Regions from separate parts of the Streptomyces sp. NPDC014891 genome, predicted to be linked through region 1. Evidence: riboswitches for the same ligand, from Rfam matches in the RefSeq annotation. Region 1 holds a riboswitch; each other region holds the start of a gene.

Region 1 (7,724 bases):
GCGCGCCCGCCGACTCGAGCAGCACCGTGCGCCGGTCCGTGGCGAACTTCTTCGCGACCGCGGCCAGCTCCGCCGAGACCAGCTTCCGCAGCTCCGCGTCGGAGTCGAGGATCCCGGTCAGCTCGTCGATCTCGCCGTTGAGCCGGTTCTGCTCGGTCTCCAGCTCGATCCGGTCGAACTTGGTGAGGCGGCGCAGCGGGGTGTCGAGGATGTACTGGGTCTGGATCTCGCTGAGCGAGAAGCGCTCGATGAGGCGCTCCTTGGCCTGCGCCGAGTTCTCGCTCTCCCGGATCAGGCGGATGACCTCGTCGATGTCGAGCAGGGCGACGAGCAGGCCCTCGACGAGGTGGAGCCGGTCGCGCTTCTTGCCGCGGCGGAACTCGGAGCGGCGGCGGACCACCTCGAAGCGGTGGTCGAGGTAGACCTCCAGGAGCTCCTTGAGGCCGAGGGTCAGCGGCTGGCCGTCGACCAGTGCCACGTTGTTGATGCCGAAGGACTCCTCCATCGGCGTCAGCTTGTAGAGCTGCTCCAGGACCGCCTCGGGCACGAAGCCGTTCTTGATCTCGATGACCAGGCGCAGGCCGTGATTGCGGTCGGTCAGGTCCTTGACGTCCGCGATGCCCTGGAGCTTCTTGGAGCCGACGAGGTCCTTGATCTTGGAGATGACCTTCTCGGGGCCGACCGTGAACGGCAGCTCGGTCACGACGATGCCCTTGCGGCGGGCGGTGACCGTCTCGACGCTCGTCGTGGCGCGGATCTTGAACGAGCCGCGACCCGACTCGTACGCGTCCTTGATGCCGGCGAGGCCGACGATCCGGCCGCCGGTCGGCAGGTCGGGTCCGGGCACGAAGCGCATCAGCGTCTCGAGGTCGGCGCCCGGGTGGCGGATCAGGTGGCGGGCGGCCGCGACGACCTCGCCGAGGTTGTGCGGGGGCATGTTGGTCGCCATGCCGACGGCGATGCCCGAGGCGCCGTTGACCAGGAGGTTCGGGTAGGCGGCGGGCAGTGCCACCGGCTCCTGCTCCTGGCCGTCGTAGTTCGGCGAGAAGTCGACCGTGTCCTCGTCGATGGACTCCGTCATGAGCAGGGCGGCCGAGGCCATCCGCGACTCGGTGTACCGCATGGCGGCCGGCGGGTCGTCGTTGCCCAGGGAACCGAAGTTGCCGTGGCCGTCGACCAGGGGGAGGCGCATGGAGAAGGGCTGCGCCATGCGGACCATGGCGTCGTAGATCGAGGCGTCGCCGTGCGGGTGGAGCTTGCCCATCACCTCGCCGACGACCCGGGCGCACTTGACGAAGCCCCGGTCGGGCCGGAGCCCCATCTCGTTCATCTGGAAGACGATGCGCCGCTGGACGGGCTTCATGCCGTCGCGGGCGTCCGGCAGCGCACGCGAGTAGATCACCGAGTACGCGTACTCGAGGAAGGAGCCCTGCATCTCGTCGACGACGTCGATGTCGAGGATTCGCTCCTCGAACGCGTCGTCCGGCGGCGGTGTCTTCGTGCTGCGGCGGGCCATCGCGGCTGCGGCTCCTTCACCAACAAGGTTGATCTGACGCGGACCATTGTGGACCGTGCCACCGACAACGCCGACCGCGACCCGGAAGAGGGACATCTCCCGGGGTCGGGAACTTCGCCAGGTGTCGGCGCGCTTGCATACAGTGGCAGGACTTTTTCACATCGCGATCGAAGGGACGTACATGCCCATGGGTCACACGGCCACGGCCGAGGCCGGCTCCGGCGGCCTGACAGCGACCGAGCACCGGTTGGCGAACGGCCTGCGCGTGGTGCTCTCAGAGGACCACCTGACCCCGGTCGCCGCGGTCTGCCTCTGGTACGACGTCGGCTCGCGGCACGAGGTCCCGGGCCGCACGGGCCTCGCCCACCTCTTCGAGCACCTGATGTTCCAGGGCTCGAAGCAGGTCCACGGGAACGGGCACTTCGAGCTCGTGCAGGGGGCCGGCGGCTCGCTCAACGGCACGACGAGCTTCGAGCGCACCAACTACTTCGAGACCATGCCCACCCACCAGCTGGAGCTCGCGCTCTGGCTGGAGGCCGACCGCATGGGCTCGCTGCTCGCCGCCCTGGACGACGAGTCCATGGAGAACCAGCGGGACGTCGTCAAGAACGAGCGCCGCCAGCGCTACGACAACGTGCCGTACGGCACGGCCTTCGAGAAGCTGACCGCCCTGGCCTACCCGGAGGGGCACCCGTACCACCACACGCCGATCGGCTCGATGGCCGACCTGGACGCGGCGACCCTGGAGGACGCGCGGAACTTCTTCCGCACGTACTACGCCCCGAACAACGCGGTGCTGTCGGTCGTCGGGGACATCGACCCGGAGCGGACCCTCGCCTGGATCGAGAAGTACTTCGGCTCCATCCCCGGCCACGACGGCAAGCCCGCGCCCCGCTCGGGCGAGCTGCCCGAGGTCATCGGCGAGCAGCTGCGCGAGGTCGTCGAGGAGGAGGTGCCGGCGCGTGCGCTGATGGCCGCCTACCGGCTGCCGCACGACGGCACGCGCGCGTGCGACGCGGCCGACCTGGCCCTGACGGTCCTCGGCGGCGGCGAGTCCTCCCGGCTGCACAACCGCCTGGTCCGCCGCGACCGCACCGCCGTCGCCGCCGGCTTCGGCATGCTGCGGCTGGCCGGCGCGCCCTCGCTGGGCTGGCTGGACGTCAAGACCTCCGGCGGGGTCGAGGTCCCGCAGATCGAGGCGGCCGTCGACGAGGAGCTCGCCCGGTTCGCCGCCGAGGGCCCCACGCCCGAGGAGATGGAGCGCGCGCAGGCGCAGCTGGAGCGCGAGTGGCTCGACCGGCTCGGCACCGTCGCGGGCCGTGCCGACGAACTGTGCCGCTTCGCGGTGCTGTTCGGCGACCCGCAGCTCGCCCTGACGGCCGTCGACCGCGTCCTTGCGGTCACCGCCGAGGAGGTGCAGGCCGTCGCCGCGGCCACGCTGCGCCCCGACAACCGCGCGGTGCTGGTCTACGAGCCCGTGGCGACCGAACAGAGCGACAGCGACGAGGAAGAGGGGGCGGACCAGTGACCGACGCTGCCGCGTCTTTGACGAGCATGGACTTCCACCCGCAGCCGACGCCCGGCGACGCCCGGCCCTGGGCCTTCCCGGCCCCGGACCGCGGTGCCCTGGACAACGGTCTGACGTTGCTGACCTGCCACCGCCCCGGCCAGCAGGTGGTGGCCGTGGAGATCTTCCTGCCGGCCCCGCTGGACGCGGAGCCCGCCGGTCTCGACGGTGTGGCCACCATCATGGCCCGGGCCCTGTTCGAGGGCACGGACCAGCACAGCGCCGAGGAGTTCGCGGCCGAGCTGGAACGCTGCGGCGCCACGCTCGACGCGCACGCCGACCACCCGGGCGTCCGGGTCTCTCTGGAGGTTCCCGCCTCCCGGCTGTCCAAGGCGCTCGGTCTCGTCTCCGAGGCCCTGATCGCGCCGGCGTTCCTGGAGACCGAGGTCGAGCGCCTGGTGCGCAACCGCCTCGACGAGATCCCGCACGAGACGGCCAACCCGTCCCGCCGCGCCGCCAAGCAGCTCTCCAAGGAGCTGTTCCCGGCGGAGGCCCGGATCTCCCGGCCGCGCCAGGGCACCGAGGAGACCGTCGCGGCGATCGACGCCGCCGCGGTCCGCGCCTTCTACGAGGCGTACGTGCGTCCCGGCACGGCCACCGCCGTGGTCGTCGGCGACCTGACCGGTGTCGACCTGGACAAGGTCCTCGCCGAGACGCTCGGCGCGTGGTCCGGCGAGCCGGCCGAGCCGCTCCCGATGCCGCCGATCACCGCCGACGACACCGGACGGGTCGTCATCGTGGACCGCCCCGGCGCCGTCCAGACCCAGCTGCTGATCGGCCGGATCGGGCCCGACCGGCACGACAGCGTCTGGCCGGCCCAGGTCCTGGGCGCCTACTGCCTCGGCGGCACCCTCACCTCGCGGCTCGACCGGGTCCTGCGCGAGGAGAAGGGCTACACGTACGGGGTGCGCGCCTTCGGGCAGGTGCTCCGCTCGGACGGCCGGGGGAACGGCGCCTCGATGCTCGCCATCAGCGGTTCCGTCGACACGCCCAACACCGGTCCGGCTCTTGACGACCTGTGGAAGGTGCTGCGGACGCTGGCCGAGGAGGGCCTGACCGACGCAGAGCGGGAGACGGCCGTGCAGAACCTGGTGGGGGTCGCGCCGCTCAAGTACGAGACGGCCGCCTCCGTCGCCGCGACGCTCTCCGACCAGGTCGAGCAGCACCTCCCGGACGACTACCAGGCGCAGTTGTACGCCCGGCTGGCCGGGACGGGCACGGTCGAGGCGACCGCGGCCGTGGTCAGCGCGTTCCCCGTCGACCGTCTCGTCACCGTGCTCGTCGGCGACGCGTCGGAGATCGCGGAGCCGGTGCGGGCGCTCGGGATCGGCGAAGTGACCGTCGTGACCGGCTGATTCACGCGGTCCGCAGGACGGGGAGGACCCCGACGGCCCGGCCCGTCGGGGTCCTCCCCTTTGTCCGTATTGGGGCAAGGGTTGGCTTTTGCCTTGTGGCATGTCTTACAAAATGCCTGTCCGGTTGGTGATTGAAAGACGATCCGCATAGCGTCAGGCCGTCTGTTCGTCAGTTGCACGTGCCGCACCCGCGGCATCGGACAGACATCGCCGAGTCCCCGTCAGGCGCGAGCCTGGGGAGCCGGGGACCCACACGCAGTCCCTGGGGTGAATCGGGCGCCTTCGTCTCGTACGGAGGGGCTCGTAGGAGACCTTCCTGCTCCGAACCCGTCAGCTAACCCGGTAGGCGAGAGGGAAGGAAAGGACCAGCCCCTACATGGCGTTCACCCGTGCCACCGGGAAGCATCGTGCTCCGAGCCGGATGGCGCGCCGCGGCGCGGGCATCGCCGGCGCGGCGACCCTCGCCACCGCCGGCGTCATCGGCACCCTGGCCTCCCCGGCGCTCGCCGCCGACACGGACGACCGCTCCCTCGAGGACACCGGCCTCACCAAGGTGATCACCGAGGACGACCTCGCCGAGCGGATCGACGCCCAGGCCGCCGCCCAGGAGCGGGAGGCCTACGAGATCGCCGCCAAGGCCAAGGCCGAGGCCGAGGCGAAGCGCAAGGCCGAGGCCCGCGCCAAGGAGATCCGCGAGGCCGAGCAGCGCGCCGCCCGCGAGGCCGAGCGCCGCCGCCTGGCCTCCTTCCAGCTCCCCGTCGACGGCTCGTACGTGTCCACCGGCTACAAGACCGGCGGCTCGCTCTGGTCCTCCGGCAGCCACTCCGGCGTCGACTTCCACGCCGCCTACGGCAGCACCGTGGTCTCCGTCGGCTCCGGCACCGTCGTCGAGGCCGGCTGGGGCGGCGCGTACGGCAACAACATCGTCATCCGGATGAACGACGGCACGTACACCCAGTACGGTCACCTGTCCTCCATCGGGGTCTACGTCGGCCAGACCGTCGAGCCCGGTGAGCGGATCGGCATCTCGGGCTCCACCGGCAACTCGACCGGACCCCACCTCCACTTCGAGGCGCGGACGACCGCCGAGTACGGCTCCGACGTCAACCCGGTCGCGTATCTGCGCGCCCGCGGCGTCAACGTCTGACCCGACGCCCCGGGCGGCTCCTCGCGCCGCCCCCACCGCATCGCAAAAGCCCCGGCTCGTACAGAGCCGGGGCTTTTCGTCGCGCGCGGCACATCGATATTCCGCCGGGGCATCGGAAATTCCGGCGCGCTGCAATAGAGTCGCAGATCGGGCGCAGAACAGGCGCCGGTTAATTGACTCGCGCGGACCAAGGCGGAGGTCGGACATGCGCATTCCCGCGCACTCGGTATGCACGGCGATCCGGGACGACATCGTCACGGGCGTCTTCGAGCCGGGCGCCCGGCTGACCGAGGACCAGCTCGCCCGCCGGTACGGGGTCTCCCGGGTTCCGGTCCGCGAGGCCCTGCGGACCCTGGAGTCCGAGGGCTTCGTGGTCACCCGCCGGCACGCCGGGGCGCAGGTCGCGGAGCCCACCGAGCAGGAGGCCGCCGATCTGCTCGACATGCGGGCGCTGCTCGAACCGCTGGGGGCCGCCCGTGCCGCCCAGCGGCGCACGGAGGCGCATCTCAAGGTGCTGCGCGGCCTGGTCAGGCTGGGGCAGGAGCGGGCCAGGCGGGGGCAGGGCGAGGATCTGCGTTCACTCGGGGGCTGGTTCCACGAGACGCTGGCCCAGGCCTCCGGCAGTCCGGCCCTGACGGCCCTGCTGACCCAGCTGCGGCACAAGATCGCCTGGATGTACGCGGTCGAGCAGCCCGAGCGGCCGGTGGACGCCTGGGCCGAGCACGGGGCGATCGTGGACGCCGTGGCGCGCGGCGACGCCGAGCGGGCCAGGACGCTGACCGCGCTGCACGCCGAGCGCACGCAGCCGCTGCACCGCCTCAGGAAACCGGCCGGCGGCCGTGTGAGGGTTTCGCAACATGCAGTCAACACGGCGGGTTCCCGGAATTAACGCGCGCATCGTATACATGGAATAGGAATTCGAGGCCGTCGCTCCGCGCTGCCCGAAAAGGCCGCGGGAGAAATCAGAAAAGGCCGTGACCGCCGGAATTCCGGCGGTCACGGCCTTTTCGCCGTGCGGTGGGTGTCGACCCGGATCAGACGGTCTCGGGAAGCTCGTCCAGGCCCTCGGCGACCAGCTTCGCCAGACGGTCCAGAGCGGCCTCGGCGCCGTCGGCCTCCGAGGCGAGGACGATCTCCTCGCCGCCCTGCGCGCCCAGGCCGAGCACCGCGAGCATGGAGGCGGCGTTGACGGGGGTGCCGTCCGACTTGGCGATCGTCACCGGAACGCCGGAAGCCGTGGCGGCACGGACGAAGATGGACGCGGGGCGGGCGTGCAGGCCCTCGGCCCAGCCGACGTTGACGCGGCGCTCAGCCATGGTGTTGCCCTTCAAGTCTCAAGCGGGTTGTCTAGACCAGTCTCTCACGGGATGCTCCGTGCTCGCGCCGACCTTCGGCCCGGATCGGACCGCCCTTCGGCCCTCCCCGCCCTACGGGGCGTGCTCCCTACCTTGCACGGCCGACCCCCGCCGCGCGAGCGATGCCGCCGCCGTGTCGCGGTCCGTGCCGCCACCGGGGCGCGACCCGTGCCACCGCCGATCCGCGGCCGTAGGCTGACCCCATGCAGAGCGCGTCGGACCAGCCGCCGGAGCACGACTACCCCGACCACTGGGAGGCGGACGTGGTGCTCCGCGACGGCGGCACCGCGCGCATCCGGCCGATCACGGCCGACGACGCCGACCGCCTCGTCAGCTTCTACGAGCAGGTCTCGGACGAGTCGAAGTACTACCGCTTCTTCGCCCCCTACCCCCGGCTCTCCGCCAAGGACGTGCACCGCTTCACCCACCACGACTTCGTGGACCGGGTGGGCCTGGCGGCGACCGTCGGCGGCGAGTTCATCGCCACGGTGCGCTACGACCGCATCGACGACCGCGGCATGCCCGCCTCCCTCCCCGCCGACGAGGCCGAGGTCGCCTTCCTCGTCCAGGACGCGCACCAGGGACGCGGCGTCGCCTCCGCCCTGCTCGAACACATCGCGGCGGTCGCCCGGGAACGGGACATCCGGCGCTTCGCCGCCGAGGTGCTCCCCGCCAACACCAAGATGATCAAGGTGTTCACGGACGCGGGCTACACCCAGAAGCGCAGCTTCGAGGACGGCTCCGTACGGCTCCACCTCGACCTGGAGCCCACCGACCGCTCCCT
Region 2 (7,724 bases), on a different contig from region 1:
GGGCCACCGGACGGTAGAGCGCCGAGACCTGGTCGTCGGGCAGGGACAGGGTGTCGGTCGTCGGCCCGGTGCCGCCCTTCGCCACCTGCTTCGGCCGGACCGGGTCGTTCTCGGGCAGCAGCACCATGGTCACGCCGTCCCGCCCGGGATGGAGCGAGACCGAGAGCCACTGGCTCCGCTCCGGACGGGCCAGGAAGCGCACCGGCTCACCGGAGACCATCGCGGCCCGCAGCTGCTCCTCGTGGAACGGCTGAGCGAACCAGGGCAGGGCCTCCCACAGCGGCCGGCCCGCCAGAGCCGCGCGCGGGCGGCCGAGCAGCCGCTCCGTCAGCTCGTTGACGTACGTGACGCGCCCGAGGCGGTCGATCGCCAGGATCGCCCGCGGCAGCCGGTCGGTGGCGTCGGAACCGATCAGACCGGTCCCGAGGTCGACGAGGGTGCAGGTGAGCCGCAGACCGGTGGGGACACCGCCGACTCCCAGCCGCGGCGCCCCCGACCCGTCCATGCGAGGGGTCGCGGGCGTCGTGGGATGCGGTGCCGTGTGCCGCGCCCGCGTGGATACCTCCAGGAGGTGGAGGCCCCCGTCCGGGCCCTTCAGCCGGATCCGGCGGACCACCGGGCGACCGTCGGGCCCCGTGGCCTGCCGGGCCGCCGCCCACAGGGCGTAGCCGTCCTCGGGCTCCAGGAGCGCCGTGAGGACGTCGATCGGGCAGGGCGAGGGCACCTCCGCGCCGAGGATCGCCAGGAGGCCGTCGTCCAGGGTCACCATCCCGCTGTCGAGGTCCCACTCGAAGGCTCCGAAGCGGACCGGCGGCGCGCCCGAGGTCGAGAGCTGCACGCACACCGGATCGCCCGGCCACTCCAGAGCCGTCCCCTGCCGGGCCAGGTCGGCCAGGGCCTCGCCCAGGTGCAGCCCGCCCCTGGTCATCCGGTTCCGGTCGCGCGCCTCCACCGGAGCCCCGGGCGTCGGCGCCCGCAGCACCACCAGGACGCCGAACCGCTCACGGCCGGCGACGACAGGCGCGTACAGCGAGGCGAACGGGAACGGCAGGCTGGCGACCAGCTGGGGAAACCGCCGCATCGCCTCCTCGACGTCGTGCAGGTGCACGGACTGCCCCGAGCGGTGGACCTCGGCGACCGGGAACGGTCGGTTCGTGTGCATCCGGAACCACGGGCGGAACAGCGGACCCGGCAGTCCCACCAGGGTCGCCATCCGCAGCAGCCCCGGGGTCCCGGACCGCAGATACACCCCGCCCGCATACCCTCCGACCTCGTCGACGGCCCGCAGCGCGGCCTCCGCGAGCGTCCAGGTCAGCGCGCCGGAGGGCGGCCCGTCGGCAGTTCCCCTCCCGGACGGACGCCCGGTGCTGCCGGCCGGGCCGGGGCGGCCGGACGTGCCGTGCAAGGTCACACAGCCAGGATGCGCCCCACCGGAAAGGCGCCGCATCCCGGGCCCGCCCCGCACGGCCGCCGGGGCGGCACGGGGTGTTGACCCCCTGCGTCCGGACCGTCACACTCGGTCGTCGACCGGCGCCGCGGGCGCACGGCACCCACTTCACGACCAGGGGACAGAATGACCGACCGGGTTCTTCCGTACGAGGTGCAGGGCGCGGGACCGCGGAGGGCCCTCGTGCTGCACAACTGGTTCGGCGACCGCACCAGCTTCGCCCCGCTGCGGGCCCATCTGGACGACGCCGCCGGCACCTACGCCTTCGTCGACTGCCGCGGCTACGGCGAAGCCGTCGACCACGCGGGGGCCTACACGATGGAGGAGGTCGCGGCGGACGCGCTCGCGGTCGCGGACGACCTCGGCTGGGACTCCTTCTCCGTCGTGGGCCACTCGATGGGCGGCAAGGCGGCGCAGCTGATGCTCCTGGAGGCGCCCGAACGCGTCCGTTCGATCATCGGGATCTCGCCCGTCTCGGCGGCCGGCTTCCCCATGGACGACGACACCTGGGACCTCTTCGCCGGCGCCGCCGAGGAGGCCGGCAACCGGCGCGCGATCATCGACACCACCACCGGCGGCCGGTACGACGACGCCTGGCTGAGCGCCCTGGTCGAGCGCTCCCTCCGACGCTCCTCCGCGACCGCCTTCCGTGCCTACCTGGACTCCTGGTCGCGCACCGACTTCCATGAGCGCGTGCGCGACAACCCGGCTCCGGTCCTGCTCGTCGTCGGCGCCCACGACCCGGCGCTCGGGGCCGCGGCGATGGAGGCGACCTGGCTGCGCTGGTACCCCAACGCGCGCCTGGAGGTCATCAAGGACGCCGGTCACTACGCGCCCGAGGAGACCCCGCAGGCCCTGGCGGAGGCCATCGAGGCCTTTCTCGCGGCCTGACGGGGCGGGGCGGGTCGGGGCTTGGGCGGGCTGAAGCCTCAGGGTCAGGTTCAGGGTGAGGGTCACGTTCGGGAGGAGCTTCAGGGGGAGGCAGGGCACGCCCGGGGCGTCCGCTCCGCCTCTCCTCCGCCTCTCATCCGAACGTCTCGCGGGACGACGACTTTCGAGGACAGCGGCGGGACGCCCACGGGGCGGATCATCGTGCTCACGACCTCATGGGGCGGCCCTCCGACGGCCCGCCCACGATCGGCAGGAGCACGTCCGATGGGCCTCGCGCAGACGCAGCACCGTTTCCTCGTCCGGCAGAAGGTGACGCCCATGGCCAACCGCTACCTCGTGCACACCGCAGGAGCGGACGGGGCCGAGGGGGAGCTCGTCGCCTTCGCCCACCAGAAGAGGATGGCGTTCAAGGAGCAGGTCACCTTCTACACCGACGAGTCCCAGCGCCAGGTCCTCTTCACCTTCAAGGCCCGCCAGGTGATCGACCTGGGTGCGACCTACGACGTGCACGGCGCGTCCGGCACCCGGCTGGGCGGCTTCCGCAAGAACTTCGGTGCCTCCCTGCTGCGCAGCACCTGGCACCTCAGCCGCGAGGGAGCCGAGGGGGAGACCACGGGGCAGGAGCGCAGCGGGGGCATCGCACTGCTGCGGCGCGCCTGGGAGCTGCTCCCCTTCACCGACCTGCTGCCCTTCGTCGTGCCGTACCACTTCGACTTCACCGAGTCGGGCCGTGCGGTGATGTCGGTCGACAAGGTCTTCGGGCTCCGTGACCGGTACGTTCTGGACATAGCGGACCCCGAGCTCGATCGGCGCCTGGCGATAGCCCAGGCCGTCGCGCTCGACGCCCTCCAGTCCCGCTGACCGGCCGCTCACCCGACCGCGGGGGAAGGCGCGCCTTACCCTGGAGGGACGGGCGGGGGCCGAGCGGGGCGCTCCTCTCCCCGCCCGGAGCCGTGCGGGCGGAAGGACGCGGGCCCATGCTCTTCAGTGATCGAACCGATGCCGGTCGGCAGCTGGCCGCCCGCCTCGACCACCTCAGAGGACATGACCTCGTGGTGCTCGGTCTGCCGCGCGGCGGGGTTCCGGTGGCGGCGGAGGTGGCCGACGCCCTGGACGCCCCGCTGGACGTCTGCCTCGTCCGGAAGCTGGGTGTGCCCCGACAGCCCGAGCTGGCGATGGGCGCGCTCGGCGAAGGCGGCGTGCGTGTGGTGAACGAGCGGGTGCTGGCCGAGGCCGGGGTGGGGGCGCGGGATCTCGCGGCGGTCGAGCGGCGCGAGCACGAGGAGCTCGACCAGCGGGCCGACCGCTACCGGGGCAGCAGACCCTCCGTTCCGCTGGAGGGCCGGACCGTCCTGATCGTGGACGACGGTCTCGCCACGGGCGCCACGGCCCTCGCGGCCTGCCGGGTGGTGCGGGCCCGGGGCGCGGGACGGATCGTCCTGGCGGTGCCGGTGGCGCCCCGCGGGTGGAAGGCGAGACTTGGTGGCGAGGCCGACGAGACGGTGAGCGTGCACGCACCCGAGGCGTTCTCGGCGATCGGACAGTTCTACGGGGACTTCAGTCAGACCCCGGACGCGGAGGTCGTGGCCTGTCTGGACCGGATCCGGGCCGCGCACGGGCCGGTCGTCCGGGACGGGGACGTACGGATCCCCGTGGACGACCGCGTCACGCTGGCGGGGCGGCTCGCGGTGCCCGAGGACGCCTTGGGTGTCGTCCTGTTCGCCCACGGGAGCGGGAGCAGCCGGCGCAGCCCCCGGAATCGGGCGGTGGCGGCAGCTCTCAACCGGGCGGGCCTCGGCACCCTGCTGTTCGATCTCCTCACCGAGGCGGAGGCGGGGGACCGGGCGCACGTCTTCGACACCCCGCTGCTCGCCGGGAGGCTGGCCCGGGCCACGGAGTGGCTCGCGGGGCGACCGGAGAGCGCGGGCCTTCCGCTGGGCTCCTTCGGGGCCAGTACGGGAGCGGCGGCCGCGCTCTGGGCGGCGGGCGACCCCGGCTCACCGGTGGCCGCCGTCGTGTCACGCGGTGGCCGGCCGGACCTCGCGGCCGACCACCTGGCGCGGGTGAAGGCCCCGACGCTCCTCGTGGTCGGAGGGCGGGACGCGCTGGTCCTCGACCTCAACCGGCGGGCGGAGTCGCTGCTCCGCTGCGAGAGCCGGCTGGAGGTCGTGGAGGGCGCCACACACCTCTTCGAGGAGCCCGGGGCCCTGGAGGAGGTGGCGGAGCTCGCCACCTCCTGGTTCACCGGGCACTTCCGTGATCAGTAGGCGCCGTTGACGTTGTCGATGGAGCCGTAGCGGTCGGCCGCGTAGTTGCAGGCGGCGGTGATGTTGGCGACCGGGTCGAACAGGTCCGTCGAGGTGCCGGGCACGTGGTAGGCGAGGAAGGTCGGCTCGATCACCTGGAGCAGGCCCTTGGAGGGGGTGCCGGCCACGGCGTTGGAGTCCCAGAGGTTGATGGCCTGGGGGTTGCCGGAGGACTCCCGCATGATGTTGCGGTGGATCCCCTCGTAGGAGCCGGGGATCCCGCGCTGGGCCATGATGTCCAGCGACTCGCGGATCCAGCCGTCGAGGTTGTCCGCGTACTGGGTGGCGGCGACGGGCGCCGCCTGGACCGGGGCGGACGCGGCGGCGGGGGCGGCGGCCGAGGCGCCGGTGCCGGCGGCGGCCGGAGCGGCGCTGCGGCGCTCGGAGCGGCTCGCCCGTTCGGCCGAAGCGGTCTTCTTCGCCTCCTCCGGGGCGGCCTTGGCGGAATTCCGATGAAGCGTCAGTTCAAGGCCGGGGTGAATGAGTGACGGATTGTCACCCACGGCGCTCTTGTTGGCCTGGTAAAGGTCCTTCCAGCCGCCCTGAATTCCCTTCTTCTGCGCGATGAGGGAAAGCGAGTCGCCGCTGACGACCGTGTAGGTGCGCGCTGCGGCCCTGGCGGTGGGCGCCTTCGGCGCGGCCTTGGCGGCGGCCGGGGCGGCGGGGGCGGTGATGGCCTTCGGCGCGATGTCCGGGGCTCCGGAGGCGGGCGCGGCGCCGGCCACGGCCGGGGCGATCAGCGGGAGCGCGAGGGCGGCGCCACCTGTGCCGACCAGCGCGAGTCCACGGGAGACGGGGCGGCGGGGACGGCGGTGCTTACCGTGAGCAGGCATGACGGGATTCCTCTCCGGCGCCTTCGGGGTGAGCTGTCGGGTTCGGACTGGAGATGTCCGGCCGCGCGCACGCGGCTTCACCCCGAGCCGTTCCGGAATCCCGGCCGGCGTATTCGTGGGTCCCCCGCTCCTGCCGTCGGGTGAAAGGGAGGTATTTCGAGCAGTGGCAGGATTCGGCGATCCGCTCGAATGGAGGTGACCGTAGGCCACCTGTGCGACGGAGAACAAGAGGATCTGAGTCCGGAAGTCGGCGAAAGGATCACTGAATTACCGGAACTCATGATCGCCCCTGACGTCGGCGGAGCGAACTTTCTTGCCCGGTAAGGCCTGCGGGAATGTCGATCACCGGCGCGTTCCCGGCGGAGTGAGTCGCGTCACCAGGTGCTCTATGTCCGAATGTTCTGGTTAATTCCATTGATGGCGCAACGGGCTGGAAAGGCGGGGTCGGTCTCAGGGGCACTCAAGGGCATACATCGCGAAACCGACATTCTTCGTGAAAGGTGAAGAGACCCCGACCGAGGAGCCGCCCGGATGTCACCCGCCGCCCCCCTGCTGATCCCCGAAGGCCTCGCCCCCGAAGGCCTCGACCCGGACGCCCTCGACCGCGAGGCCGCCGCCCTCTTCGACAGCGCCACCTGGCAGCGCGTCGTCGCCGACTGGACCGACCGGACGCCGTCCGCGCCCGCCGCGGAGGAGTGGCGCGCCCTCCTCTCCGTTCCGGTGGACCGGCTCGTCGCCGACGCGCTCGACGCCCTGCCGCCGCCCCCTCCCGCCGAGCGCCGGCTGCCCGGCCGGCTCGCTGCCGTCCTGCCCGACCGGCTGCACGTCTGGCGTCGCGTCGGCCGGCCCGAGCTGCGCCCCTCGGTTCACCTCGGCTACGCGCGCCTGGTACTGACCGAGTGGGGCTGGCAGAACGCCCCGTACAAGCTGCGCGACGCCCGCGGGGCCCGCTGCGTCTGCGGTGCGCTCCTCGCCGCGCACCGTCTCGGCCACGGCAGCGCGACGACGATGAACGAGGCCGCCGCCTGGATCATGACGGAGCTCCGCGCCCGGGGCTGGCACGACCTGATCGGGCCGTGGAACCGGGCCCCGGGCCGTACGGCGGCCGACGCCGTGGACCTGCTCGACGCCACGATCCGCCGTGCCGCGGAGGCCGGCCGCTGAGAGGACGTCCGCGTGGAGGGCCGCGCACGGCGGAGGGGCGCCGCCCCTCCGCCGCGCGGCGTGCTCAGCCGGTGACGCTCGGGGCCCCGGTCTCGATGTGGCCGGTGTACCGGCGCGACCAGGTTCCGTCGATGTCGGCCAGGATCGTGAAGTCGTACCAGCCGTCGTTGTAGGCGACGGCGTTGAAGTGGTCCTCGCGCGAGGATCCCGCGGGGACGGTGTAGGTCCAGGGGCCGTCGGTGCGGTAGGCGTTCGAGCGGATCGTGAACGTCACCGGCCCGGCCGAGGCGTTGGTCATCCGGAACCACAGGGCCGTCCGCCCGGTGCCCGCCTCGGTCGCGAACCGGGCGGCCACCTCGACCGCCTTGCCGGCCTTGGAGGCGTCCCCGACGAACCGGCGCAGGAAGCGGTTGGGGCCCATCATCGAGATGTCGTACTTGCCGGAACCCGACCCCAGGCCGATGTGGAAGTAGTCGGTCGCCGTTCCGCCCGCGTCGACGGTGTACTGCCAGGCGGCCGTGTCGCGGTGCTGGTGGGGATGGATGGAGAAGTGTGCCGCCCGCTTGGCCTCGGCGCCCTGGTTCGTCATCGAGAACCAGGCCAGGATCTTGCCGGCGGCCCCGAACTCGAACCGGTCGAGGTTGCCGTTCACCTGGTACGGCAGTGCGCGGGCCGGCCGGACGCCCGGCTCCTGGGCCGGCTGGGCGTTGTTCTGCGGGGCGGGGTTCGGCAGCGGGGCGCAGGTCGCCTGGCCGATCACCTTCGCCGTGGAGGGGAGCCCGGCCGGTACGCCGTACACGGGACGGGCGAAGTCGAAGACGCCGGTCAGGTCACCCGTCACCTTCCGCCGCCAGGCGCTGATGTTCGGGCAGGTGGCCGGAGTGCCGAGGGCCGCCGTCCAGCTCTCCATGAAGCGCAGGACCGACGTGTGGTCGAAGACCTCGGAGCTCACCCAGCCGCCCCGGGTCCACGGGGACATGACAATCATGGGAACGCGGAAGCCCAGGCCGATCGGCACGCCGTCCAGGTACTCGCCCGGGGTGCCCGGAGGGGCGACGGGCGGGGGCACGTGGTCGAAGAAGC
Region 3 (7,724 bases), on a different contig from region 1:
CGCAGGTGCCCGCGGTCGGCCTCGAAGCGCCGCGCGAGCCCGTCCTTGCCGTCGAGGCCGTCGAGGCCGTCGGTGCCGTAGGTGCCGTTCCCGTGGTTGCGGTCCACTCGTCGCTCTCCCCGTCCGTGTCCCGTCATGCCGTCATGCCGTCATGCCGTCATGACGGATCCAACCTCGTCGATGTGACGGCTCCTGTCACGCCTCTCGCGACGGACAGCGGCGGTCCCGGAGATTCCGGTACGTGAGATCCACGGCGGCCCGGCGCGGACGCGGAGGATTCCCCGGCCGATGCCCCTGAGCGCCGCTGATCACCTCTTCAGTCCGGTGATCACCGTCCGTAGATTGATCCGCATGACGACGACAACTTCGCAGGTCAACGCCGTGCTCCGGACCCCGCCGGCCTCTCCCGCCGCCGCTGCCGCCTACTTCTCCGCGAGCCTCGCCTTCCACGCCGACGTCTCCGACGTGGCCTCCGCGCTGGCCGCCGCGGCCGCCGACGGCACCGACCCGGGCTTCGTCGTGATCGACTCGCGCTCGACCGCCTCCTGGGACCAGGGGCACGTCCCCGGCGCCCTCCACCTGCCGACCGCGCTGATCCCGGAGCAGGCCGAGCAGCTGCTCGACCGGTCCGTGCCGGTCGTGACGTACTGCTGGGGCCCCGGCTGCAACGGCGCGACGCGCGCCGCGCTGGCCCTCGCGGAGCGGGGCTTCCAGGTGAAGGAGATGCTCGGCGGCTTCGAGTACTGGGTGCGCGAGGGCTTCGCGTACGAGACCTGGGAGGGGCCCGCGGAGAAGGCCGCGGACCCGCTCACCGCGCCGGTGGACGCGGACGACTGCGGCTGCTGATCGCCGCCGCCCGAGCCCGCCGGGCCCGGGCGGACGGGCCGCCCACGGAAACCGATTTCCGGATCGGCCCGCCCATGCCGTAGAGTCGTGTCTACCGACGCGGGGTGGAGCAGCTCGGTAGCTCGCTGGGCTCATAACCCAGAGGTCGCAGGTTCAAATCCTGTCCCCGCTACTCAGTAGCAGCGAAGGCCCGGATCCAGTCACTGGATCCGGGCCTTCGTCGTTCCCGCGTGTCCCGTGGTCGTGCTTGACCTTGACGCAGCGTCAAGATCTAGCGTTCTCGGCATGGAGTGGTCGATCCAAGAGATCGCCAAGAAGGCCGGCACCACCAGCCGCACCCTCCGGCACTACGGAGACCGCGGACTGCTGGAACCGAGCCGGATCGGCGCGAACGGTTACCGGTACTACGACCAGGCGGCCCTGGTCCGCCTGCAGCGGATCCTGCTGCTGCGCGAGCTGGGACTCTCCCTGCCCGCCATCGCCGAGGTCCTCGCCGGGCAGCGGGACACCTCCGCCGCCCTGCGCACCCATCTCGCGCTCCTGGAGCAGGAGCGCGAGCGCATCGGACGGCAGATCGCCTCGGTGCGGACCACTCTCCACAAGACCGAGAACGGAGAAGAGCTCATGGCCGACGAAGTGTTCGACGGTTTCGACCACACGGTGTACGAGGAGGAGGTCACCGAGCGCTGGGGCCGCGACGCCTACGAGAGCGGCGACCGCTGGTGGCGCTCGCTCACCGCGGAGCAGAGGAAGGCGTTCATGGACGAGCAGGCGGACATCGCCCGCGCCTTCGCCCGGGCGCTCCGGGACGGCCTGGCCGCCGGCAGCGACGAGGTGCAGGAGATCGCCCGGCGCCAGGTCGCGTGGCTGTCCACCACCACGACGCCGACCAGGGAGTACGTCATCGGTCTCGGCCGCATGTACGTCGACGACCCCCGCTTCACCGCGAACTACGACAAGCACGGGGAGGGCACCGCGGTCCTCGTCCGGGACGCGATGGAGATCTACGCGGAGCGGAACCTCTAGGGGGTGTCCTGGCTGGTGCTGTGTGTGGTGGGGCTGGGGTGCGCGGCCGCGCCGGGCCTGCTGGCGAGGGGCGGACGGCTGGCCGGACCGGCGGACTGAACCGGGCGCCGCGCCCTCCGGCCGTACGCCGGTCGGCCCTGCGGGAGTCGCCGCCCCCGCCCGGGGCGGCGACCCTGGGAGGGCGCGGTACGGGCCGCGGCCGGGGACGGACCGGGCAGGAGAGCACAGGTGGGGCGACCCCCAGGAGTGACCGGCGGGCGGCGGGACGACGCGGGCCGCGGGCCGTACGGGGGTGCCCGGCGGTTCCTCCGGGCGCTGCCGCCGCTGATGATCGTCGGCGGTGTCTTCTTCGACGTCCTGACGCCGGCCCGGTACAGCGCGGCGCCGATGTTCTCCGCCGCCCCGCTGATCGCGGCCCCGTTCTTCTCCACCCTGACGACGCTGCTCACCGGGATCGCGGCCGTGCTGGCCTCGGTCGGGCTGCACGTCTACAACGAGACCGCGGGCGAGATCTCGTCGTTCACCGAGTTCCTGACCGTGTTCACGGTGTCCGCGCTGGCCCTGCTGATCAACCGGGTGGTCCGCCGCAGCGGCGAGCGGCTCGCCTCGGCGCGGGTCATCGCGGAGGCCGCGCAGAAGGCGGTGCTGCCGACGCCGGCCGAGCGGATCGGCGGGCTGCAGTGCGCGGCGCGGTACGAGGCGGCGCAGGCGGACGCGTTCATCGGCGGCGACCTGTTCGCCGTCCAGGACACGCCCTACGGGGTGCGGCTCGTGACCGGCGACGTCCGCGGCAAGGGCATGGACGCGGTCGAGGCCGTCGCCGTCGTCATCGGGGCGTTCCGGGAGGCGGCCGAGCAGGAGCGGACGCTGGAGGGCGTGGCGCGGCGGCTCGAACGCGCCCTCGCCCGGGAGGGCACCCGCCGGCACGGTCTCGACGCCTTCGAGGGGTTCACCACGGCCGTGCTCGCCGAGATCCCGCGCGGGGACGGCGGCGGCACCTTCGACGGCTTCGTACGGGTCGTCAACCGCGGGCACCCGCCTCCGCTGATGCTGCACGCCGACGGGCACCTGGACATGCTGGAGCCGGGCGAGGCGGCGCTGCCGCTCGGCATGGGCGATCTGGCGTCGTGGCCGGACCGGGCCGAGGCGCGGCCGTACCCGCCGGGCGCGACGCTGCTCTTCTACACCGACGGCCTCTCGGAGGCGCGGAACGCCGAGGGGGTCTTCTACGACCCGGCCGAGCGGCTGGCGGGGCGGATCTTCCCGGGGCCCGAGGAGCTGCTCGACGCGCTCGTGGACGACGTGCGGCTGCACACCGGGGGCGGGTCGACGGACGACATGGCGCTGCTCGCCGTGAGCCGTCCGGCGACGGGCCAGCCGGAGCGGCGCCGGACGATGCCGGTGGTGCCGCCGGGCGTGCGCTGACCGGCGGGTGGGGGCCTGTCACCGGCCGTAGTCGAGGGGTCTCGCTGCGATAACAATTGACACAACGTCAGATCGCGGAGGTTTGGGCCTTCCTCGCTGAACGGGGGTCAACTCGGACCATTCCCTCCCAATTCAATGAATGATCAAGAGGAACGGCTTGGAATCGGGAGCCCGTGTCTATTAACGTTCGATAACGCAGCGCGGTCGTCCCAGCCGTCGCAAGAGACGGCACCGTGCGCACGCGCCGAATCCTGAAAAGGAACCGGGGAACCACCACTTGGGGTGAATCGGGCCCTTCGCACCTGTGCGACGTGCCCGTAGGAGACCTTCCTGCTCCGAACCCGTCAGCTAACCCGGTAGGCGAGAAGGAAGGAAAGGAGCGCGCCTTCGTGGCGTCCAACACTCCCGCACCCGAAGCCCCCTTCGACGCCTTCGGTGGTGGTGCGGGTCCCGCCGCCCCGGACACCGAGTGGAACCCCACCGAGGGATCCCTCCGCTCCGGCGGTCGCCACCGGGTCGTCAAGCAGCGCTCCAACTTCGCGCGTTCCTCCACCGTCCTCGGCGTCGGCGTGATCGCGGCCGTCGGTGCCGGCGGCCTCGCCACCGCGCAGGAGAAGCCCCCGGTCGCCATATCGCTCCCGGACCTCCCCGACCTGCACCTGCCGGACGCCCACGACCTCCCCGGCGTCGGCGACCTCCTCCCCGAGGAGGCCACCGAGACGGTCAGCGCGGACCGCGCCAACCCGAACCCGCTCACCGTCGCCTCGTACGCCACCGCCGAGGACCAGGGCACGCAGGCCCCGCGGATGCAGCAGGCCGGCCTGGTCACCCAGGGCGGCTCGGCCGCCCAGGCCACGCCCGGCGCCGGCGACGCGGGCGAGGCCCTGCGCGCCCGCATCCTCCAGCAGGCCGAACAGCAGCAGGCCTCCGCCGACGCCGCCGACAAGGCCGCCGCGGAGAAGGCGGCGGCGGAGAAGGCCGCCGCCGAGGCGAAGGCCAAGGCCGACGCCGCCGAGAAGGCGGAAGCCGAGGCCAAGGCGAAGGCCGAGGCGGAGGCCAAGGCCAAGGCGGAAGCGGAGGCCAGGGCGAAGGCCGAGGCCGCGGCCGAGGCCGAGCGCCTCGCCAAGCTGGCCGCGAGCTACTCGCTGCCGCTCTCCTCCTACAGCCTCAGCGCCACCTACATGCAGTCCGGTTCGATGTGGTCCTCCGGCTACCACACCGGCCTCGACTTCGCCGCCCCCACCGGCACCCCCCTCAAGGCGGTCCACGGCGGCACGATCAAGTCGGCCGGCTGGTCCGGCTCGTACGGCTACCGGGTCGTCCTGGAGCTCTCCGACGGCACCGAGATCTGGTACGCCCACATGTCCTCGATGACGGTCTCCGCCGGCCAGACGGTGGGCACCGGCGAGACGATCGGCCGCGTCGGCGCCACCGGGAACGTCACCGGCGCCCACCTCCACATGGAGGTCCACACGCCCGGCGGCTCCGGCCTCGACCCGGCGGAGTGGCTGCGCTCCAAGGGCCTCAGCCTCTGACCCGGCGGCCCGCCCCCGCAGGATGACGGAATAGGCCCGGCGGCGCGGACGGTTGTCCCCACCATGACGAACCTCCGCCCGCTGGGCAGCTCCGACCTGCACGTCTTCCCGCTCGCCCTGGGCGGCAACGTCTTCGGCTGGACCGCCGACGAGGACCAGTCCTTCGCGGTCCTCGACGCCTACACCGCCGCCGGCGGCAACTTCGTCGACTCCGCCGACGTCTACTCGGCCTGGGCCGAGGGCAACCGCGGAGGCGAGTCCGAGACCGTCATCGGCCGCTGGCTCGCCGCCCGCGGCAACCGCGCCGACGTCGTCGTCGCCACCAAGGTCGGCGCCCACCCCCACTTCAAGGGACTCTCCGCGCCCACCGTCAAGGCGGCCGCGGAGGCGTCGCTGCGGCGCCTCGGCACCGACTACATCGACCTGTACTACACGCACTTCGACGACGAGTCCGTCCCCGTCGAGGAGATCGTCACCGCCCTCGACCAGCTGGTGAAGGCCGGCACCGTGCGGGCCGTCGCCGCCTCCAACATCTCCCCGGAGCGGCTGCGCGCCTCCCTCGACTTCGCCGAGTCCGAGGGCCTCACCCGCTACGTGGCCCTCCAGCCGCACTACAACCTGGTCTCCCGCGACACCTACGAGGGCCCGCTCCTGGAGACCGTCGAGCGGGCCGGGCTCTCCGCCGTCCCGTACTACGGCCTCGCCGCCGGCTTCCTCACCGGCAAGTACCGCCCCGGCACCACCGTCGACAGCGCCCGGGCGGCCGGCGCCGGCGGGCACCTGGACACCGAGCGGGGCCGGGCCGTGCTCTCCGCGCTCGACACGGTCGCCGAGGCGCACGGCGCCGAACTCGCCACCGTCGCCCTCGCCTGGCTCGCCTCCCGCCCGACCGTCGCGTCGCCGATCGCCTCGGCCCGCACCGTCGAGCAGGTCCCGGCGCTGGTCGCGGCGGCGGAGCTCACCCTCACGACCGAGGAACTGACCCTCCTGACCGAGGCCTCGGGCGTCTGACCGCACGGGGAGCGGGCGCACCACCGCCGAACCGGCCCGGTCCCTGCCGGGCCCGCCGCCGTCCGGGGATCCGGTCCCTGCCGGGCCCGCCGCCGTCCAGGTGGCCGGTCAGCTGCGGTACGGGTTGAAGCCGTCGTAGTCCAGGTACTGCGGCGGCGCCCAGACCTGGCCCGTCGCCCGGGCCGCGTACGTGAGGGCGGGGGAGGCCACCGCCCGGCGCTGCCACAGGTGGTGCAGCAGCTCCTGCTCCCGGGCCGGGAAGTCGGGCCCGGCCGTGCCGCGCCGGGCCCGGTCCCGCAGGAACGCCAGGGTCGTCGCGAAGGACTCGTACTCGCCGACGGCCCGCGCGGCCGGCTGCCCGTACGTCCGGGCGGCGAAGGAGCGGGCCAGCTGGCGGGCGCGCATCGAGGACAGCGCGAGCGGCTCGGCGGGGGACAGCCAGCCCGCCGCCGCGTACGCCGGGAGCACGCCGGATATCGTGCGCAGCTCGCGCTGCCGGCTCCAGACCGCGAGCCAGGTCAGCAGGCCGAAGGCCGGGACCATGAGCGCCCCGTACACCGCGTAGAAGGCCAGCGGGCCGCCGAAGGTGGCCGAGCCGTTCCAGGCGGCGTGCAGGCCCATCGCGAGCAGCAGTCCGGCGAGCGGCAGCAGCACCCGGCGCAGGCGCTTGCCGCGGGGGGCGAGGGCGGCGAAGCCGAAGCCGATGCCGGTGAGCACGGTGAAGAGGGGATGCGCGAACGGCGACATGACGACCCGGACGAAGAAGGTGGCGGCGGTCACCGAGCCGATGCCGGTGGAGCCGAACTCCTGGTCCTCGCCGAAGGCGTTCCCCAGGTAGAGGATGTTCTCGGTGAAGGCGAAGCCGGTGGCCGTGAAGCCGGCGATCACGACGCCGTCGACCAGTCCGCCGAAGTGTCTCCTCCGGAAGAGGAACAGCAGCAGGATCGCGGCGGCCTTCGCGGTCTCCTCCACGACGGGCGCGACGACGGTCGCGCCGAGGGTGTCCGCCGAGGTGGGATCGGCGGTGGCGGTCGCTATCCAGCGGACCGCGAAGGAGTTCGCCAGGATCGCGACCAGTGCTGCGGCGAAGGCGCCCCAGGCGAACGCGAAGAGCAGGTTCTTCCAGGGGCCCGGCTCGACCCGGTCGAGCCAGCGGAACGCCGCCATCAGCAGCGGTACGGGGAGCACGGCGAGGCCCAGGCCGACGAGGAAGCCCTCGGTGCCGGTCTGTTCGCGGACCAGCCCGAGGATGAACAGGGCGCAGATCGCGAGCACCGTGACGAGGGCGACGGCCCGGACCACCCGGCTGCGCCAGAAGTCCCGGCGGGGCCGGTAGCGCCACTGGGACCGGTCGGCGGCGGCCGGGAAGGCCGGCTCCTCGGTGTCCCGGTGGGGGACGGGAGCGGCGCCGGCGTCGGTGGGGGCGGTGAAGGACACGTGAGCGACCCTAACGACCTTCACCGACAGCCGGGAAAGGGTTAAGCGCCGAGCGGTGCGTTCCCGGCCGACCCGGGGCGTGGAACGGCGTCCCCGCGGGTCACTTCCTGCGGAAGAGGAGGTCGTTCACCACGTGGCCCTTGTCGAGCCCCTGCCCCTCGAAGCGGGTGAGCGGCCGGAAGTCGGGCCGGGGCGCGAAGCCGCCGTCGGCCCGGGTGTTCTCGAAGTCGGGGTGCGCCGAGAGCACCTCCAGCATCTGCTCGGCGTACGACTCCCAGTCGGTGGCGCAGTGCAGCACGCCGCCGGGCTTGAGCCGGGTCGCGAGGAGGCTGAGGAACTCGGGCTGGATGAGCCGCCGCTTGTGGTGGCGGGCCTTGGGCCAGGGGTCCGGGAAGTACACGCGGCAGCCGTCGAGGGAGTCCGCGGTGAGCATCTCGCGGAGCA
Region 4 (7,724 bases), on a different contig from region 1:
GGATGCGGTACGGGTCGGTGCCCAGTTCCTCCAGCACCTCCGCGACCTCGGTCAGGAAGCCCGGCGGCCCGGCGAGGTAGACGTCGTGCGCGGGCCAGTGGACGCAGGCCCGCAGCGCTTGGACGAGCCGTTCCGTCGCCTGGTCCTTGCGGTGGCCGGGGGCCGAGGTGATGTAGGTGACGCTGAGACCGCTGAGACGTTTCTTCAGTCGCTCCGCGTCCTCCCGGCCGTACAGGTACTCCTTCGCGCGCGCCACCATGAACAGCCGCCCCTGCAGGTCGGGCTCGGCCTCCGCCGCCTCCGACAGCAGCGCCCTCACCGGCGCCCAGCCCGTGCCCGCGCATATATAGGTACGGAGTCCGCCCGGCTCCGTGCACGCGGTGAGGCCGCCGCCGGGCGCGCTCAGCCGCAGCCTCTCGCCCGGACGCGTCCCGGCGACGAGGGCCGTGCTCATCGCGCCACCCGGGATCCGGCTCACATGGAGTTCGACCGTGCCGTCGGGGCGGGGGGCGTCCGCGAGGGAGTAGGTGCGCCAGACGCGCGGGACGCGCGGCGAGCCGACGCTGACGTACTGCCCCGGGAGGAAGGGGAGCGGCTGCCGGGGCCACAGCGTGAGGACGGCCAGGTCCTCGCCGCGCCGCTCGTGCCGGACGACGTCCGCGTCCCACCAGGCGGGCTCGCCGGCCGCGGCCGCCTCCTCGGCCCCGGCCATCATGAGGTCGGCGACGTGTCCGTACGCCTCGGCCCAGGCCTTCTCGGCCTCCCGGGTCCAGGCGGGTCCCGCGGCGTGCGCGAAGGCGGCGAGGAGGCTCGTCCCGACGGCGGCGTAGAGCCCGGGGTCGGCGAGGAACCTGCGGTGGTCGCGGCCCAGCTGCCCCAGGTAGCCGGGGAGACCGGGGGACTCCAGGTGGGTCACCACATGGGTGAGCGCGGCGAAGAGGCGGTCCCGCTGGGGCTGCATGTCCTCGGGGAACAGCTCGCGCATGGCGGGGTTGTTCCAGAAGAGATGCGAGTAGAAGAAGGTGACGGCGTGTTCGGCCCGTCTCTCGACCACCGCGAACGTGCTCCGGAGCATCTGAGGATCCACCGACAAGAATCTAGGGCACCACCCCCTTCTTGATCGCGGGATCCGGCAGACCGCGCCCCCCGGACCGCCGGACCGCGCCTCCCCGGACCGCCGGACCGCCCCTCCCGGACCGCCCTGTACCGTCGGGGAGTGAGCACCACCCCCGGCACCCCGCCCGCCTCCTGCCCCGCGTCGGCCCCCGCGCCCGAGCTCTTCACCTGGGAGTTCGCGAGCGATCCGTACCCCGCGTACGCCTGGCTCCGCGAGCACGCGCCCGTGCACCGGACGACACTGCCCAGCGGGGTCGAGGCCTGGCTGGTGACGCGGTACGGGGACGCCCGGCAGGCCCTCGCCGACCAGCGGCTCTCCAAGAACCCCGCGCATCACGACGAGTCCCCGCACGCCAAGGGCAAGACGGGCATTCCGGGCGAGCGCAAGGCCGAGCTGATGACGCATCTGCTCAACATCGACCCGCCGGACCACACCCGTCTGCGCCGGCTGGTGTCGAAGGCCTTCACTCCCCGCCGGGTCGCCGAGTTCACCCCCCGCGTGCAGGAGTTGACCGACCGGCTCATCGACGGCTTCGTGGAGAAGGGCAGCGCGGACCTCATCCACGAGTTCGCCTTCCCGCTGCCCATCTACGCGATCTGCGACCTGCTCGGCGTGCCCGAGGAGGACCAGGACGACTTCCGCGACTGGGCCGGCATGATGATCCGGCACGGCGGCGGGCCACGCGGCGGGGTCGCGCGGTCGGTGAAGAAGATGCGCGGCTACCTCGCCGAGCTGATCCACCGCAAGCGGGAAGGCCTGCGGCACGAAGGGGCCGACGACCTCATCTCGGGACTCATCAAGGCCTCCGACCACGGCGAGCACCTCACCGAGAACGAGGCCGCCGCCATGGCCTTCATCCTGCTCTTCGCCGGTTTCGAGACGACCGTCAACCTCATCGGCAACGGCATGTACCAGCTCCTGCGCCACCCCGGGCAGCGCGAGCTGCTCCAGACGTCGGTCGCGGCGGGGGAGACCGGGCTGCTGGAGACCGGGATCGAGGAACTGCTGCGCTACGACGGTCCGGTGGAGATGGCCACCTGGCGGTACGCGACCGAGCCCCTGACCATCGGCGGGCAGGACATCCCGGCGGGCGACCCCGTCCTCGTCGTGCTCGCCGCCGCGGACCGGGACCCGGAGCGGTTCGACGGGCCGGACGTGCTCGACCTGGCGCGGCGCGACAACCAGCACCTCGGGTACGGGCACGGCATCCACTACTGCCTGGGCGCGCCGCTCGCCCGGCTGGAGGGACAGACCGCGCTCGCCACCCTGCTGACCCGGCTGCCGGACCTGCGACTTGCCGCGGATCCCGCGGAACTGCGCTGGCGCGGAGGGCTCATCATGCGCGGTTTGCGCACGCTTCCGGTCGAGTTCTCCCCTTCCGTGCGACTCACACAAAGTGAGAGTCCGTCATAAATGTGATCTTCACGTGATCGCGGGTGCATCGACTTGTGATGAGCGTTCGAATACGGCTACCTTCCCCGTCAGCTCGGTTCGTCAACGTGGTTGAGTAATTCGGCCAGGTGTGACAACTCGGGCGCGCCCACACAGTCGTCACGCGAAAGGCGCTTCTATGCGTTCCGGGAACGGACGTCACCGTCGCCCCCGTCAGGCCCCCGCCATCGTCGTCGCCGCGGGCGTGACCGGCTCCGCCATGGCGCTGCCGCTGCTCGCCACCGGGTCCGCCTCCGCCGCCGACGCGGCCACCTGGGACCGGGTCGCCGAATGCGAGTCCGGCGGCCAGTGGAGCGCCAACTTCGGCAACGGCATGTACGGCGGGCTCCAGTTCACCCAGGACAGCTGGGAGCGCCACGGCGGCCTGTCGTACGCGCCCAGCCCGGACCTCGCCAGTCGCGCCCAGCAGATCGCGGTGGCCGAGAAGGCCCTCGCCAAGGGTTCGAACGAGTGGGCCACCTGCGCGCCGATCGCCGGCCTGAAGAACGACGGCGCGTCCCCGGGTGTGGACCCCGGCCCCACGAGCGTCCCCAAGGCCCCCACCGGACCGGTCCCCGAGTCCAACTGGAACGCCGGCCTGCCCGGGACCTCCGGAGAGGCCGCCGAGGCCGACAAGGGGGCCGAGGAGGCCGACAAGTCCGAGGCCGAGCAGAAGGCCCCCGGGACGGCGTCGCCCGACGCGTCCGCCACGCCTGTCTCGCCGACCGCACCCGTCTCGCCGACCGCGCCGACGAGCCCGCCCGCGTCGACCGACCCGAGCGACCCGGCCGCGCCCACCGCACCCGGCACGCCCGACGCGTCCGTGACGCCCGGCGAGCCCGGCTCCACCGAGCCCGGTGCGCCGACGGACGACCCGTCGTCGGCGACCCCCGGCACCGGCAAGCACCGGGGTGACGCCGCACCGGAGGAAACCGACAACCCGGACAGTTCTGCCGAATCAGGTAGACATGCGTCCCCGGACAACAAGCTGGACGAAAAGCCGCTGAAGACGTCGCCCGCTGACGCCTCGAAGGAAACGGACGCAACGGACAGTCAGGGCAAGTCGGACTCCTACCTCGTGCAGCCGGGTGACAACCTCTCCGACATTGCACAGGAGAACGAACTCCCCGGAGGCTGGACCGCCCTCTACGACGCCAACCGGCGGACCGTGGGCCTCGATCCGGACCTCATCCTCCCTGGTCAGGCGCTTGACCTGACGAACGGTTCGACCGCGTCGGCGGAGTAGTTCGGGGGCGTATGTCCGGTTCTGGGCAAGTGAGACATGGGTCTCTTCACCCCAACTGGCGTGTCACGCCCGCAAACTTTGCTCCCGTCACCTCTCACCTGCACAAACACGACCCACCGGAAGGCAAGCAGGGGCGATTTCTCCCCTATGAGGGTCTTTGAACTTCCGGTGGGTCTGTGTCTACGGTCGTCACCGCTCGCCACCGCGGGCCCCGTCGACCGAAACGCCGAATCCTGCCGTCGGCCGACGGGCATCGTCGCGCAAGCGCCGAAGGCAGGAGTGGGGGACCCAAGGTAAGTGCCGGTCCCGGCCGTTGAGACAGACGGCCGAAGACCGGCTTGGGGTGAAGCCGCGTGCTAGGACACGCGGCCGGGCACCTTCCGGCCCGAACCCGACAGCTCACCTCACAGGCGTCGGTGAGGAGAATCCCCATGCTGTTTTCCGCCAAGGGCAAACACCGCCGTCCCTCCAAGGCCACCCAGGTCGCCGCGCTCGTCGGCGTCACCGGTGTCGCCGTGGCCGCCCCGCTGATGACCGCGGGCACCGCCTCGGCCGCCACGGCCTCGGAGTGGGACCGCGTCGCCGCCTGCGAGTCCGGCGGCAACTGGTCCATCAACACCGGCAACGGCTACTACGGCGGTCTGCAGTTCTCGGCCTCCACCTGGGCCGCGTACGGCGGCACCGCCTACGCCTCGACCGCCGACCAGGCGTCGAAGTCGCAGCAGATCGCCGTCGCCGAGAAGGTCCTCGCGGGCCAGGGCAAGGGCGCCTGGCCGTCCTGCGGCGTGGGCCTCTCGGGTGCCTCCTACGAGGGCGGCGCCGCCGAGAGCGCGCCGCAGCAGAGCACCCAGCAGCCGCAGCAGGAGCGGAAGGCCGAGCAGCCGACCACCCGCAGCGAGAAGCGCCAGGCCCCGAAGAAGGCCGCGCAGCAGGCCGCTCCGCAGGCCGACGCGAAGAAGACCGTCACCACCCCGACCGGCAAGAAGGTCAAGAAGGGCGACGGCGAGTACAAGGTCGCCACCGGCGACACCCTCAGCAAGATCGCCCAGGCGCACGGCGTCAAGGGCGGCTGGGCCGAGCTGTTCAAGCTCAACAAGGACGTCGTCGAGGACGCCGACCTCATCTACCCGGGCCAGCAGCTCCACCTGAAGTGAGCCCGGCGGTCCGCGTGAGTCCGGCGGCTCACGCGGCCCCTCCGACCCTCCCGCGGTGACCACCCCGGCCCGGCGCGCCCATCCCCCGTGCGCGCCGGGCCGGGGTTCCCCCGTTTCGGGCCCGCGCCCGGAGAAGGCCAGAGAAGACCGGAGTAGAGGGGAGGGCCGGCGCGACGACCGGCCCGCCGCGGCGGTTACCCGCCGGTAGATCTGGGGCCCTTCGTCCCGACATGCATGCCCTTGGGTCCTTTTTCGTCCCAGGGGGCGGGCGCCCGGCTGGCCGGAGCCCGCGAGCCGGTTAGGCTCTTGTCGCAAGGCCAAGCGACCCTGCACCGACCTTGCGTCACATCCAGCGTCACATCCCAAAAAGGAGATGCTCGTGCCGTCCATCGACGTCGTCGTAGCCCGGGAAATCCTGGACTCCCGAGGCAACCCCACGGTCGAGGTCGAGGTCGGCCTCGACGACGGCAGCACCGGCCGTGCTGCTGTCCCGTCCGGTGCCTCCACCGGTGCGTTCGAGGCCATCGAGCTTCGCGACGGTGACCCGAACCGCTACCTCGGCAAGGGTGTCGAGAAGGCCGTCCTCGCCGTCATCGAGCAGATCGGCCCGGAGCTCGTCGGCTACGACGCCACCGAGCAGCGCCTGATCGACCAGGCCATGTTCGACCTGGACGCCACCGAGAACAAGGGCTCCCTCGGCGCCAACGCCATCCTCGGCGTCTCCCTCGCCGTCGCGCACGCCGCCTCCGAGGCCTCGGACCTCCCCCTTTTCCGCTACCTCGGCGGCCCGAACGCGCACCTGCTGCCCGTTCCGATGATGAACATCCTCAACGGTGGGTCGCACGCCGACTCCAACGTGGACATCCAGGAGTTCATGATCGCCCCGATCGGCGCGGAGTCCTTCTCCGAGGCCCTCCGCTGGGGTGCGGAGATCTACCACACCCTCAAGGCCGTGCTGAAGCGCAAGGGCCTCTCCACCGGCCTCGGCGACGAGGGCGGCTTCGCGCCGAACCTGGAGTCGAACCGCGCCGCCCTCGACCTCATCGTCGAGGCCATCAAGGAGGCCGGCTACACCCCGGGCACCGACGTAGCGCTCGCGCTCGACGTGGCCGCGTCCGAGTTCTACAAGGACGGCGCGTACGAGTTCGAGGGCAAGTCCCGCTCGGCCGCCGAGATGACCGAGTACTACGAGGAGCTCGTCTCCGCGTACCCGATGGTCTCCATCGAGGACCCGCTGTACGAGGACGACTGGGCCGGCTGGAAGGTCCTCACCGACAAGCTGGGCACCAAGGTCCAGATCGTCGGCGACGACCTCTTCGTCACCAACCCGGAGCGCCTGGCCCGCGGCATCGAGGAGGGCACCGCCAACGCCCTCCTGGTCAAGGTCAACCAGATCGGCTCGCTGACCGAGACCCTCGACGCCGTCGAGCTCGCCCAGCGCAACGGCTTCAAGTGCATGATGTCCCACCGCTCCGGCGAGACCGAGGACGTCACCATCGCCGACCTCGCCGTCGCCGTGAACTGCGGTCAGATCAAGACCGGCGCCCCGGCCCGCTCGGACCGCGTCGCCAAGTACAACCAGCTGCTGCGCATCGAGGAGATCCTCGACGACGCCGCGGTCTACGCCGGCCGCAGCGCCTTCCCGCGCTTCAAGGGCTGACGGCAGGCGTCACCCCCGGCAGTTCCGTACGTCCCCGCACTCGGTCCCGTACCGTGTGCGGGGACGTCCGCGTGAACAGGGGAGGCGACACGACATGGCCGCGAAGGACCGGGACCGGTTCTCCACCGCGACCCGGATCAGACTGCTCGGCGAGCAGACCGCCGCCCGTGTCTACCGCTCCCAGACCCGACGCCAGGCCCGCCGCTCCCGGCTCACCGGCCGGGCCGCCTTCCTCGCCCTGGTCGTCTGCTCGCTGGTCGTGGCGCTCGCCTACCCGATGCGGAGCTACGTCTCCCAGCAGGGCGAGATCGCGGAGCAGCAGCGCCGGGCCGCCGACGCCGCCCGGCGGGTCGAGGAGCTCCGGGACGAGAAGGCGCGCCTCCAGGACCCCGCCTACGTCCGGCGCCTCGCCCGCGAGCACCTCCACTACGTGCTGCCCGGCGAGACCGGGTTCACCGTGAACGACCCCGACGCCGAGCAACGGCCCCGCGGGGACCAGGGCGCGGCGGACCGCCCCTGGTACGACAACCTCTGGGACGGCGTCGACCACGCCGACCGCCCCTGACGCGGCCTACCGGTCGCCCCGACATACGAGCAAGGCAGACATGGAAACGCCCCCTCCGCAGACCGAACGCACCGAGCCCACCGGGCAGGACATCGCCGCCTTCGAGCTCCAGCTCGGCCGGCCGCCCCGCGGCCTGCGCGCCATCGCGCACCGCTGCCCGTGCGGAAACCCGGACGTCGTCGAGACCGCGCCGCGGCTCCCCGACGGCACGCCGTTCCCGACCACGTACTACCTGACCTGCCCCCGGGCGGCCTCGGCCATCGGCACCCTGGAGGCCAACGGGGTCATGAAGGAGATGCAGGCCCGGCTCGCCACCGACCCGGAGCTCGCCGCCGCCTACCGGGCCGCGCACGAGGACTACATCGCGCGCCGCGACGCCATCGAGGTCCTGGAGGGGTTCCCGAGCGCCGGCGGCATGCCGGACCGGGTGAAGTGCCTGCACGTCCTCGTCGGCCACTCGCTGGCCGCCGGACCCGGCGTCAACCCCTTCGGCGACGAGGCGCTCGCGATGCTGCCGGAGTGGTGGGCGAAGGGTCCCTGCGTCACGCCGT

The links. Region 1 has a riboswitch for cyclic di-AMP ahead of ACF09E_RS32275 (M23 family metallopeptidase). Riboswitches for the same ligand answer to the same signal wherever they lie in the genome.
Positions count from the first base shown of each region.
Region 2: another riboswitch for cyclic di-AMP. It lies ahead of ACF09E_RS13870 (transglycosylase SLT domain-containing protein); the one in region 1 lies ahead of ACF09E_RS32275 (M23 family metallopeptidase).
Region 3: another riboswitch for cyclic di-AMP. It lies ahead of ACF09E_RS29465 (M23 family metallopeptidase); the one in region 1 lies ahead of ACF09E_RS32275 (M23 family metallopeptidase).
Region 4: another riboswitch for cyclic di-AMP. It lies ahead of ACF09E_RS31460 (transglycosylase family protein); the one in region 1 lies ahead of ACF09E_RS32275 (M23 family metallopeptidase).

Region 1 covers NZ_JBIBWF010000014.1:133,139-140,862, forward strand. Annotated here, with positions in the region: gene ACF09E_RS32260 (DNA topoisomerase (ATP-hydrolyzing) subunit A) at 1-1,516, opposite strand, end outside; gene ACF09E_RS32265 (pitrilysin family protein) at 1,698-3,044, shown strand; gene ACF09E_RS32270 (M16 family metallopeptidase) at 3,071-4,438, shown strand; cyclic di-AMP (ydaO/yuaA leader) riboswitch at 4,637-4,802, shown strand; gene ACF09E_RS32275 (M23 family metallopeptidase) at 4,815-5,585, shown strand; gene ACF09E_RS32280 (GntR family transcriptional regulator) at 5,791-6,474, shown strand; gene ACF09E_RS32285 (HPr family phosphocarrier protein) at 6,620-6,901, opposite strand; gene ACF09E_RS32290 (GNAT family N-acetyltransferase) at 7,144-7,724, shown strand, end outside.
Region 2 covers NZ_JBIBWF010000004.1:423,860-431,583, reverse strand. Annotated here, with positions in the region: gene ACF09E_RS13890 (SpoIIE family protein phosphatase) at 1-1,411, opposite strand, end outside; gene ACF09E_RS13885 (alpha/beta fold hydrolase) at 1,574-2,338, shown strand; gene ACF09E_RS13880 (hypothetical protein) at 2,603-3,199, shown strand; gene ACF09E_RS13875 (alpha/beta family hydrolase) at 3,316-4,605, shown strand; gene ACF09E_RS13870 (transglycosylase SLT domain-containing protein) at 4,599-5,477, opposite strand; cyclic di-AMP (ydaO/yuaA leader) riboswitch at 5,483-5,666, opposite strand; gene ACF09E_RS13865 (hypothetical protein) at 6,009-6,641, shown strand; gene ACF09E_RS13860 (phosphocholine-specific phospholipase C) at 6,706-7,724, opposite strand, start outside.
Region 3 covers NZ_JBIBWF010000011.1:232,788-240,511, forward strand. Annotated here, with positions in the region: gene sigJ (RNA polymerase sigma factor SigJ) at 1-137, opposite strand, end outside; gene ACF09E_RS29445 (rhodanese-like domain-containing protein) at 352-846, shown strand; tRNA gene ACF09E_RS29450 (tRNA-Met) at 945-1,018, shown strand; gene ACF09E_RS29455 (MerR family transcriptional regulator) at 1,132-1,872, shown strand; gene ACF09E_RS29460 (PP2C family protein-serine/threonine phosphatase) at 2,101-3,297, shown strand; cyclic di-AMP (ydaO/yuaA leader) riboswitch at 3,530-3,675, shown strand; gene ACF09E_RS29465 (M23 family metallopeptidase) at 3,687-4,832, shown strand; gene ACF09E_RS29470 (aldo/keto reductase) at 4,896-5,843, shown strand; gene ACF09E_RS29475 (PrsW family intramembrane metalloprotease) at 5,952-7,280, opposite strand; gene trmB (tRNA (guanosine(46)-N7)-methyltransferase TrmB) at 7,381-7,724, opposite strand, start outside.
Region 4 covers NZ_JBIBWF010000013.1:192,003-199,726, forward strand. Annotated here, with positions in the region: gene ACF09E_RS31445 (globin domain-containing protein) at 1-1,075, opposite strand, end outside; gene ACF09E_RS31450 (cytochrome P450) at 1,217-2,530, shown strand; gene ACF09E_RS31455 (transglycosylase family protein) at 2,688-3,794, shown strand; cyclic di-AMP (ydaO/yuaA leader) riboswitch at 4,050-4,222, shown strand; gene ACF09E_RS31460 (transglycosylase family protein) at 4,226-4,948, shown strand; gene eno (phosphopyruvate hydratase) at 5,322-6,608, shown strand; gene ACF09E_RS31470 (septum formation initiator family protein) at 6,703-7,173, shown strand; gene ACF09E_RS31475 (DUF501 domain-containing protein) at 7,214-7,724, shown strand, end outside.